3 regions of the Pseudomonas canadensis genome follow, and region 1 is predicted to be linked to each of the others. Evidence: riboswitches for the same ligand, from Rfam matches in the RefSeq annotation. Region 1 holds a riboswitch; each other region holds the start of a gene.
The links. A riboswitch is a leader RNA that binds a small molecule or an ion and turns the genes downstream of it on or off. The one in region 1 is predicted to bind cobalamin.

Region 1 (3,388 bases):
GGGCACGCTATTGGTGCAACTTGATATTGCCAACGGAAAAAACGGCACTCTATGGGTTTTCCTGATACAGGTCGGGCTGACGGCCCTGGTTATTCCTTTCTTCTGGTCAGCGTTCTATGTGGGCGCGAAGAAGAAAATATTGCAGCTGGAAACAGACGTCCAGCTCCACTCGCTGCTGGCGCTGGGTGTCCTTGAGGGTACACCTTTCAGAGTTTTGCTGAGAGAGTCCATCGCGCAGTGCCGGCCGTGCATGTTCAGCTTGAACGATCGCAAGGTCTATGTCGGAATCGTACTGTTCGCCGGCACACCGACCGAGTCCGAAGGTGTCGATCATGCCTTCACGCTAATCCCCCTACTCAGCGGTTACCGAGACAAGGACACACTAGAGGTCACGCTGAATACTCACTACTCAAATGCAGCCACCCCGCCGCCCATCACACTGATCCAGGAAAATGTCGTTTCCGCCACACAGTTCGACTTCACGATCTGGAACGCGGTCCACACCCGCAAAAACCGCAAGCCGCGACAGGGCGAGTTCCATCAACACCGCCCCGCGCGTCCGATGCACGCTGAAAGCCTCTGCGCCTGAGGCTCCAACGTCAGTCAAACTTCCAGTTCAACCTGACGCGTAACATCTGCCCATGGTTATTGAACTTGGAATCATAGCCAGTCCCTGCTCCACCGATGCCCGGAATCACCGCGACGTTCAGCTTGTCTTCACCCAGGTCGTAGTACAGGTATTCGGTCTTGAACGACAGGTTCTTGGGGATGGCCTGTTCGATACCAGCTCCCACCGTATAACCCATCTTGAAATGGCTCTGGTCGTCGCTGAACTGGGTATTGCCTGTGGGGCCGAACATGTCGACGTTCTGGCTGGTTTCGCCATAGGCCAGACCAGCCGTGCCGTAGACCAGGGTGTGGTCGAACGCATAACCGAAGCAACCGCGCAGGGTCCCAAGGTACTTGATCTTAGATTCGAATTTGTTGTTCAGCGCTAGGTGGGTATTGAGTTGGGCGGTGCCGATGCCGCGCCGCCCCCTTGCTGGCAAGTAAAGCCTGAGAATCCTGGATGACGGAGTTGACGAACGGTCATGCGAATGTTCAGATGCCGCCCTGTTTCAGGTGCCCCCTGCCGCCGTGCTTGGGGTGAAACGGGAAACCGGTACGCTCTTTGAGCCAGTCCGGTGCTGCCCCCGCAACGGTATTCGCGTGACCCCTTCGACACACCACTGTGGCCTGCGCGCCATGGGAAGGTGAAGGGATCCATACGCGAGAGCCCGGAGACCGGCCTGGAATTTCTGTTAGGCAAACTCCTGCGGTGGGCGGGCATGGGCCGGTGTCGGCGTGTGCGCGATGCCTTCTCCTGCGTGCTTCTGCGAAGATACTTTCGAGAAGACTATGATTCGACGTTCCCTGATCCCTTTGTTCGGCTCGCTGTTCAGCCCCCTGTTGCTGGCCGACGACAACACCCTGGTACTCAACCAGCAGATCGTCTCCGCCCCCTCCGTGGAATCCACCACCGTCGCCGCCATGGCCCAGTACGGCAGCAAAGTGGAGATCGTCACCCGCGAACAGATCGAACGCGCCGGCCCCGCCGCCGACGTGACGCGGGTGATGCAGATGTTCATCCCCGGCCTCTACGTGGCGCCGAAAAACGGCCCATTCGACTACGGCACCTATTCCCTGCTGGGCGGGCGCAACGATGACACGCTGATCCTGCTCGACGGCGTACGCCTGAACAACCGCCTGTATGGCGGCCTGTACCTCGACACGCTGCCGGCCAACGCCATCGAGCGCATCGAAGTGCTCAAGGGCGGCCAGAGCCTGCTGTTCGGCACCCAGGCGGTATCGGGGGTAATCAACATCGTCACGCGCAGCCCGCAGACCCGCGAGACGTCCGGTGAAGTGAACCTGGGAGTCGATACCTTCGGCGGCACCACCGGCGATGCGCGGGTCGAGAAGATCTTCACCAACGGTTGGGGAGACCTCGGCCTGCTGGCGTATGTCAGCCGCAACGCCTCCGAAGGCTACCAGCCGTTTCGCAACAGCGACTACAGCGGCCGCGTCAGCGACAAAAAACGCTCGTACGAAGTGACCACCTTAGGCACCAAGGCCATCCAGTCGTTTGGCGATGACTCGCGCCTGGAGCTGTTCTACCAATATGCCGATGCCAACCTTGATTTCGCGCGGCCGGTAAACAACTACAAGACCACCAACGACCGCGTGCAACAGATCGCCACGGCCACTTTCGAACAGGCGATCAACGAGCGCTTGAGCTACTTCGTCAAGGGCCATATCAACGATTGGGACACGCGTTATACACGGATCGACAACACCGCGAATGGCGGCCGCAATGTGCGCAATCACAATGACTACTGGGGCTTTACCGATTGGGGCGTGCAAGCCGAAGGCAAGGCTGAATTGCCAGGCGGCCATGTGCTGGTGGTGGGCAGCGACAACCAGTGGTTCAAGGGTCAGGACGATGTACTGGTGATCGACGACAACAAGGCCCAGGCCCATGCGCTGTATACGCAGTTGCGGCCACAGATCGACGCATTGCCCAACTGGCACCCCAGCATCGGCGTGCGCCATGAAGCCATGAGCGGCGGCGACAGCGCAACCGTCGGCATGCTCACCTCCCTCTACGACCTCAACGACCACTGGGCCCTGCGCGGCCAATACGGTACGGCCTACAAACTGCCCAACGCCGAGCAGTTGTTCGTCAACGAGCCTGGCGACGAAATCGGCAACCGCAACCTCAAGCCGGAGAAAAGCCGCAACGCCGAGCTGGGTATCGATTACAAAGGGTTGCTGGCCGAGCGTGATTTCAGCGCCAGCGTCACGCTGTTCAAACGCAAGATCACCGACCTGATCACGCTTGACGATGTGCAGTGGGTCAACGGCCAGGGCCAGATCCAGATGCGCGGCTTCGAGGCCGACGCCAAGCTTGCACTCGACGACCAGTGGAGCCTGCAAGCCGACATGACGCGCAACCTCACCGAGTCCCGCACCGGGGTCACTATCAACGACATTCCGAGCTTTTTCGCCCGTTCACGGATCGGTTTCGAATCGGAAAACCGCTTATGGGGCGCAGGTACTGCGATCCGCTATATCCGCGACATCACCAGCTCGAAAAAAGTCGAATACGGCCACTACTCCGTGGTGGACGCCGATGCCTATCGCTACCTCGACAACGCCCACCAACACCGCCTGAGCCTGTTGGTGGAAAACCTGTTCGACCGCGACTACGTCACCAGCCGCGCCAGCAACGTCGATAACCTCGGCCGCCCGTTCACATCGCAGGTGCGTTACACGTATCGTTTCTGATGACTGAGATCACCAAAATCGACGGGGTGGACTTCCATCCCGACTGGTCCCGCATGCCGGA
Region 2 (3,388 bases), 2.0 Mb from region 1:
CTCCGGCCAATGAGGATCAGCGCAAACACCGGCGCACCGACCAGCGCGGTGACCACGCCGACCGGAATCACCTGGCCTTTGATCAGGGTGCGTGACAGCACATCCGCCGCAATCAAGAACAACGCGCCGCCCAATGCACTGGCCGGCAGCAAGCGCGAGTGCCCGGTGCCGAGCAGCAGGCGCACGGCGTGGGGAATCACCAATCCGACAAAACCGATGGAGCCGACAATCGACACCATCACCGCCGTCACCAGCGCCGCGCAGCCCACCAATACAAACTGCACCCGGCGCACCGGAATGCCGAGGGAGGCCGCCGAGTCGCTGCCAAAGGTAAACGCATCCAACGCACGACGGTGCCACAGGCACACGGCCAACCCGCCAATCGCCACTGGCACCGCCAGCCACACCGAAGGCCAGCGCACGCCGCTGAGGTTGCCGAGCAGCCAGAACATGATGCCGCGCGCCTGTTCGGAACTGGCGGATTTGGTGATCAGGAACGCGGTGAGTGCATTGAACAACTGCGACCCGGCAATGCCCGCCAGAATGATCTGGCCGGTGCCGCTGGCCGAACCGCTGGCGCGCGCGAGCAGGATCACCAGCGCAAACGCGGCCATGGCGCCGACAAACGCGCCCGCCGACAACGAAATCAACCCGCCGCCCACACCGATCAACGCCACCAGCACCGCGCCGGTCGAGGCGCCGGCGCTGATGCCCAGCAGGTACGGATCGGCCAGCGGGTTGCGCAGCAGCGATTGCAGGATCACGCCACACGTCGCCAGCCCGGCGCCACACGCCGCGGCGATCAGGGCGCGGGTGAGGCGGTAGTTCCACACCACGCCTTCGTCGATGGGGTCGAGCGCATAACCGGCGGCCCACAGTTTGTTCGCGAGTACCTGCAGTACCACGTGCGGCGAGATGGCGGTTTCGCCGATGGCCACGCCCGCGAGGACGGCGGCTAATAGCAGGGCCAGGGCGAGTAGGGTGTGGATCACGCTGGTATTCATGGGTGCAGATCGTAGCCGTCGATGGCCGTGGCCAGTTGTTCAAGGCCGTCGAACGTGCGGATGCTGGCCTGCAGCGCAAGGGCGTCGAGGATGATGATGCGGTTGTTTTTCACCGCGTCCATGTTGCGGGTCACCGGATCGCTGCGCAGGAAGGCGAGTTTCTTTTCATGGTCGTCGGCGGGGTAGCGGCGGCGGTCCATGCGCGCGATCACCAGCACGGTCGGGTTGGCCTTGGCGAGGGTTTCCCAGCCGACGGCGGGCCACTCTTCGTCGGACTGTACGACGTTATGCAAGCCGAGGGTTTCCAGCATAAATTGCGGAATACCCTTGTGGCCGGCCACATAAGGGTCGCTGGCCATCTCGGAACTGGAGAACCACACCAAGGCGCTGGCTTGCTTGAGGCCCTTGCTTTGCACGGTGGCGACGGATTTGGCCAGGCGCGCCTTGAGTTCTTCGTTCAGCTGTTGGCCGCGTGCCTGCACGTCGAAGATCTCGGCGAGTTGGCTGATGCTTTTATAAATGGTTTCGATACGGAACGGCTCCAGCCGCGTGCCGTCGGCGCCGACCAGGTTGTCCTTGCCTTCGCAGTCCGAAGGCAACAGGTAGGTGGGGATCTTCAGCTCATGAAATTGCTCGCGGGTGCCAACCACGCCTTGCGGCCCGACCACCCATTCCAGCTCGGCAGCCACCAGTTGCGGGCGTTTGGCGATCACGGCCTCAAAGCTTGGCTCATTGTTGGCCAGGCGCTCGATGCTGTCGTTCTGCGCTTTGTACTGTGGCAGTACGCTGTTGAACCACAGCGAGGTGCCGACCACTTTATTGCCCACGCCCAGGGCGTAGAGCATTTCGGTGGCGGCCTGGCCGATGGTCACGCTGCGGGCCGGCGCTTGCTGGAAGGTGAGGTGGCTGCCGCAGTTTTCCACGGTCAACGGATAGTGAGTGGGCGCGGCCTGGGCCAGGGCACAGAAACCCAGGCCAGCGAGCAGGGCGGTAACACGTGGCAGCATGGGGCAATCTCCGAGTGAACCGTGCGTGCCATTCGGAAATACACCCTTAAGCGCTGCGAGAGCGACAGCAAGAATGTCCTTCCCGGACACCCCGCCGGTTAGTAATTGAGCTTGGGCCGGCAGGTCTCCTGACTGATGCGTCGTCGCCAGGCTCCGGCCTTCCCGGACAAGGTCCAGTGGCATCAGGGAGCAGGCTCAGCACCTACAGTTGCGGGGGCAGTTCCGATTGGCACGGGTGTACCGCGCTTCGGATTCCCTATTAGTCCCGTTCGGGAACCGGCGCGGTATGGTAGTCGATCACGCGGTTGAACGGGAGGCCGTGAACTCAACGGTAGCTCTCTGGCGGCGAGGCTCCTATGATGCTCAGCCCATGGATCGCTTTATCACAAGGAATACACCGTGAAATCATTTGTCGCGCTCGTCCTTATCGCCACCCTGGCCGGTTGTGCCACGCAAGGTAAATCCGAACAGCAGATTCTCGACGAGGCCACCACCGCCTATGTCAAGTCGATGCCGGCCGACTCAGACAAGCTTCGCTTGCACACGATGAGCATCCCCAAAAGCGGTATGTTCGGCGACACCCTGGCGATTTCCATGGCCGGCGACCAAAACGCTGCCAGCCTCAGGGGCGAATTGCTGAATACCAAGCGCTTGGGCGATGTGTTCTTTTTAATCATGGGGGCTGGCACGCCGGTCGACGTTGCGGTGATCGGCAAAGCCGTCGAAGGGCAGGATTTGAAGGGTCTGCAGATTTACTACTCGGGCACCGATGCGCAGAAGGAAAACGTGCGTGCGGCGGTTGAGAAGTCGCAGGCGCAGTTTCATTACATCAATGCGCAATGAGGGGGCGGCCAAAGGGCGCAGGTATCTACACCACGCGGGGTACGGCGCTGGCAGCTTGACGGCCGGCTGCAATCTTACTGTTACTCCCGTGATCCAGAATGTGGGAGCTGGCTTGCCTGCGAAGGCGGCCTGACGGCTAACCCGGCGTCCTGCCGGGTTACCCACGGACTCAAGCCTGCGTTCGGCCAGCGTGTTTGACGGGGCGCCTGAGATCAAAAGCCAGATCAAGATCAAGAGCCAGAGCGGCTCGCTTCGCATCGTGGTTGGCGTTGGGTGTGACGCAGTTCAATATGTGAAGCGTCGGTCAGAGTCGAATGTCTTCAGGACCCTGTATCAGCGCTTCAATCCGCGTGCCGGTGGCGCGCTCTTCGTTGCTGAAGCCGTCGTAGTCGGCCAGGTTGCCGAAGCGCAGGCCGGTCAGGCGCTCTATCTGGATTACGCTGCGCTGGTAGGTCCTGAGTTGGCCGAACACCAGGTCCAGTTGGCCCAGTTCGCGGCTCTGGTCAATCATGTAGGCACTCGCGCTAGGCTTGC
Region 3 (3,388 bases), 2.3 Mb from region 1:
AGAACTGGCCAATTTCTCCGGTAGCAAGCCTTACCAGCTCCCAGTTCTTGCCGACAGCATCCTCGAACGCGGCATGTCCCTGATCGGTACCCGTTACCGTTTCGGCGGCACCTCTGAAGCAGGTTTCGACTGCAGCGGTTTTATCGGCTACCTGTTTCGCGAAGAAGCGGGCATGAATCTGCCGCGCTCCACCCGCGAAATGATCAACGTGGATGCACCGTTGGTCGCGCGCAACAACCTCAAGCCGGGTGATCTGCTTTTCTTCAGTACAGCGGGTCGTGGTCGTGTAAGCCATGCCGGTATTTACCTGGGCGATAACCAGTTTATCCACTCCAGCAGCCGTCGCAGTGGCGGTGTCCGAGTCGACAACCTGGGTGATAGCTACTGGAGCAAAACTTTCATCGAAGCCAAGCGCGCACTCGCCATGGCCCCGACGACGGTTACCGCTAGCAAGTAAACTTAAAGTGATACTTGAAGTTTGACGTGTAAGCGCTAGAATCCCTGGACATTGTTGTAATCCGTTCGCGCGAGCTTTGCTTGCGCGTTCTGGTTTTCAGCGTTCGGCAGCGAAAGCCGCATCCAGACCAGGATTGTTCTGCCCATGTCGACCTCGGCCCGCCTGATCCTTATTCTTTGCGCCGCGCTGCTCAGCGCCTGCGCAAGTCGTCCACCGCCCGCGCCTGTAGCGGTTAAACCCAAGCCGGTGTTCAACTATTCCACCCAGAATTTCTCGCCTGCGGCTGAAGACGTACTCTTCCGCGCGCTGGGCCTGGTCGGCACGCCTTACCGTTGGGGCGGCAATACACCGGACTCCGGGTTTGATTGCAGCGGCCTGATCGGGTTTGTCTTCCGCGATGCTGCTGGCATCTCCCTGCCGCGTACCACCCGTGAACTGATCGTGATGCGCGCGCAGGATGTCAGCGAGCAAAATCTGCAGACTGGCGACTTGCTGTTCTTCGCCACAGGCGGCGGTTCACAGGTCAGTCACGCCGGCATCTACGTCGGTGAAGGCCGCTTTGTGCACGCGCCGCAAACCGGCGGTACGGTGAAGTTGGACACCTTGTCCAAGGCGTATTGGCAGAATGCCTACCTGAGCGCCAAGCGCGTATTACCGGGGAATCTGGCGCGGAATCCCTGAATTGGCAGAGATCCAAATGTGGGAGCGGGCTCGCTCGCGAATGCGGTCTGTCAGTTTGTTAATGTGCTGACTGACACACCGCATTCGCGAGCAAGCCCGCTCCCACATTGGTTTTGTGGTGGGTTTAATTGACGCTCCACCCCCAACCCACTAACCTTCGCCGCTTGTTCCAGGTGCTCTGTGACCCATGGGTCGACGGAGTGAAACAGGGAAGCCGGTGAGTGAGCGCACTTGTACACAGTGCTGCCGCGATTCCGGCGCTGCCCCCGCAACGGTAAATGAGTCAAGACGCTGCCTTTTGCCACTGTATCGCTCGCGATATGGGAAGGCGCAGCGTCGGTCTGCGTGTCTATAAGACGTGCGTCACTCATGAGCCCGGAGACCGGCCTGCAACATCCAACAGCATCACGGTGGGCGATGCTTGGCTGTCTGTTTTTTCTTTTTCCTGCCCGCCGTTTTTGTCCAGCCCCAACGGAGAGCTGCCATGACCGATTCCCCCGACCGCGACGAACGCCACCTGGCGCGCATGCTGCGCAAAAAAGCCGTGATCGATGAACGCATCGCCAATTCCCCGAACGAGTGCGGCCTGCTGCTGGTGTTGACCGGCAACGGCAAAGGCAAGAGCAGTTCCGCGTTCGGCATGCTGGCCCGGGCCATGGGCCACGGCATGCAGTGCGGCGTGGTGCAGTTCATCAAGGGGCGTAACAGCACCGGTGAAGAGTTGTTCTTCCGCCGCTTCCCGGAGCAAGTGCGTTTTCATGTCATGGGTGAAGGCTTCACCTGGGAAACCCAGGACCGCCAGCGCGATATCGCCGCTGCCGAAGCCGCCTGGGCGGTTTCCCGCGAGCTGCTGCAGGACCCTTCTATTGGTCTTGTCGTACTTGATGAGCTGAACATCGCCCTCAAGCACGGCTACCTCGACCTGGACCAGGTACTCAGCGACCTGCAAGCCCGCCCGCCGATGCAACACGTGGTGGTCACCGGCCGTGGCGCCAAGCCTGAGCTGATCGAAATGGGCGACACCGTCACCGAAATGGGCATGCTCAAGCACGCGTTCCAGGCCGGTATCAAGGCACAGAAGGGCGTCGAACTTTGAATCAGCCCCGTCATTGCCCGGCCGTCTTGATCGCCGCACCGGCGTCCGGCCAGGGCAAAACCACTGTCACCGCCGCGCTGGCCCGTTTGCACCGCAACCTGGGGCGCAAGGTGCGCGTGTTCAAATGTGGTCCGGATTTCCTTGACCCGATGATCCACGAACGCGCCAGCGGTGCGCCGGTGTATCAGTTGGACATGTGGATGGTGGGCGAGCAGGAAAGTCGCCGCTTGCTGTGGGAAGCGGCAGGGGAGGCGGACCTGATCCTGATCGAAGGCGTGATGGGCCTGTTTGACGGCACGCCGTCCAGCGCCGACCTGGCGCGACACTTCGGCGTGCCTGTCTTGGGCGTGATTGACGGCACCGCCATGGCCCAGACCTTTGGCGCGTTGGCCCTGGGCCTGGCGCGTTATCAGCCAGATTTGCCGTTCGCCGGCGTGCTGGCCAACCGCGTTGGCACCCTGCGCCATGCGCAATTGCTCGAAGGCAGCCTCACCGAAGGCCTGCGCTGGTACGGCGCGTTGTCTCGCGAGACCGGTATCGAACTGCCTAGCCGTCACTTGGGTCTGGTGCAGGCGAGCGAACTGAATGACCTCGATGTACGTCTCGATGCCGCCGCCCAAGCGCTGGGCAGCAGTTGCGAAGTCGCCTTGCCGCCGCCGGTCACTTTTGCCGCGCCTGAAGTGATCGACGCCGAGCCACTGCTTAATGGCGTGCGCATCGCCGTGGCCCGCGACGAAGCCTTCGCGTTCACCTATGGCGCCAGCCTTGACCTGTTGCGGGCAATGGGCGCCGAGCTGAAGTTTTTCTCGCCGATCCACGATCGGCAATTGCCTGACGCCGACAGCCTCTACCTGCCCGGTGGTTACCCGGAACTGCACCACCAGGCGCTGTCGGAAAATACCCCGATGCTCGACGCCATCCGCGCTCATCATGCCGCCGGTAAACCGCTGCTCGCCGAATGCGGCGGCATGCTCTACCTGCTGGACTCGCTGACCGATGTCGACGGCACTCGCGCCGAACTGGTGGGTTTGCTGCAAGGCGATGCGGTGATGCAGAAGAAACTCGCGGCCTTGGCGCTGCAAAATGTCGACTTGCCTGAAGGCACGCTGCGCGGCCATACCTATCACCATTCGCTGACCACCACCGAGTGGCAA

Region 2: linked by a shared signal. The riboswitch ahead of RB216_RS19570 (ABC transporter substrate-binding protein) and the one ahead of RB216_RS10410 (TonB-dependent receptor plug domain-containing protein) in region 1 are both predicted to bind cobalamin.
Region 3: linked by a shared signal. The riboswitch ahead of cobO (cob(I)yrinic acid a,c-diamide adenosyltransferase) and the one ahead of RB216_RS10410 (TonB-dependent receptor plug domain-containing protein) in region 1 are both predicted to bind cobalamin.

What each region holds. Positions count from the first base shown of each region.
Region 1 covers NZ_CP133298.1:2,217,115-2,220,502, reverse strand. Annotated here, with positions in the region: gene RB216_RS10420 (hypothetical protein) at 1-589, shown strand, start outside; gene RB216_RS10415 (outer membrane protein) at 600-1,049, opposite strand; cobalamin riboswitch at 1,104-1,307, shown strand; gene RB216_RS10410 (TonB-dependent receptor plug domain-containing protein) at 1,399-3,327, shown strand; gene RB216_RS10405 ((2Fe-2S) ferredoxin domain-containing protein) at 3,327-3,388, shown strand, end outside.
Region 2 covers NZ_CP133298.1:4,235,094-4,238,481, reverse strand. Annotated here, with positions in the region: gene RB216_RS19575 (FecCD family ABC transporter permease) at 1-992, opposite strand, end outside; gene RB216_RS19570 (ABC transporter substrate-binding protein) at 1,001-2,011, opposite strand; cobalamin riboswitch at 2,113-2,307, opposite strand; gene RB216_RS19565 (hypothetical protein) at 2,411-2,854, shown strand; gene RB216_RS19560 (DNA/RNA non-specific endonuclease) at 3,159-3,388, opposite strand, start outside.
Region 3 covers NZ_CP133298.1:4,528,315-4,531,702, reverse strand. Annotated here, with positions in the region: gene RB216_RS20935 (C40 family peptidase) at 1-457, shown strand, start outside; gene RB216_RS20930 (C40 family peptidase) at 602-1,138, shown strand; cobalamin riboswitch at 1,293-1,543, shown strand; gene cobO (cob(I)yrinic acid a,c-diamide adenosyltransferase) at 1,623-2,234, shown strand; gene RB216_RS20920 (cobyrinic acid a,c-diamide synthase CobB) at 2,231-3,388, shown strand, end outside.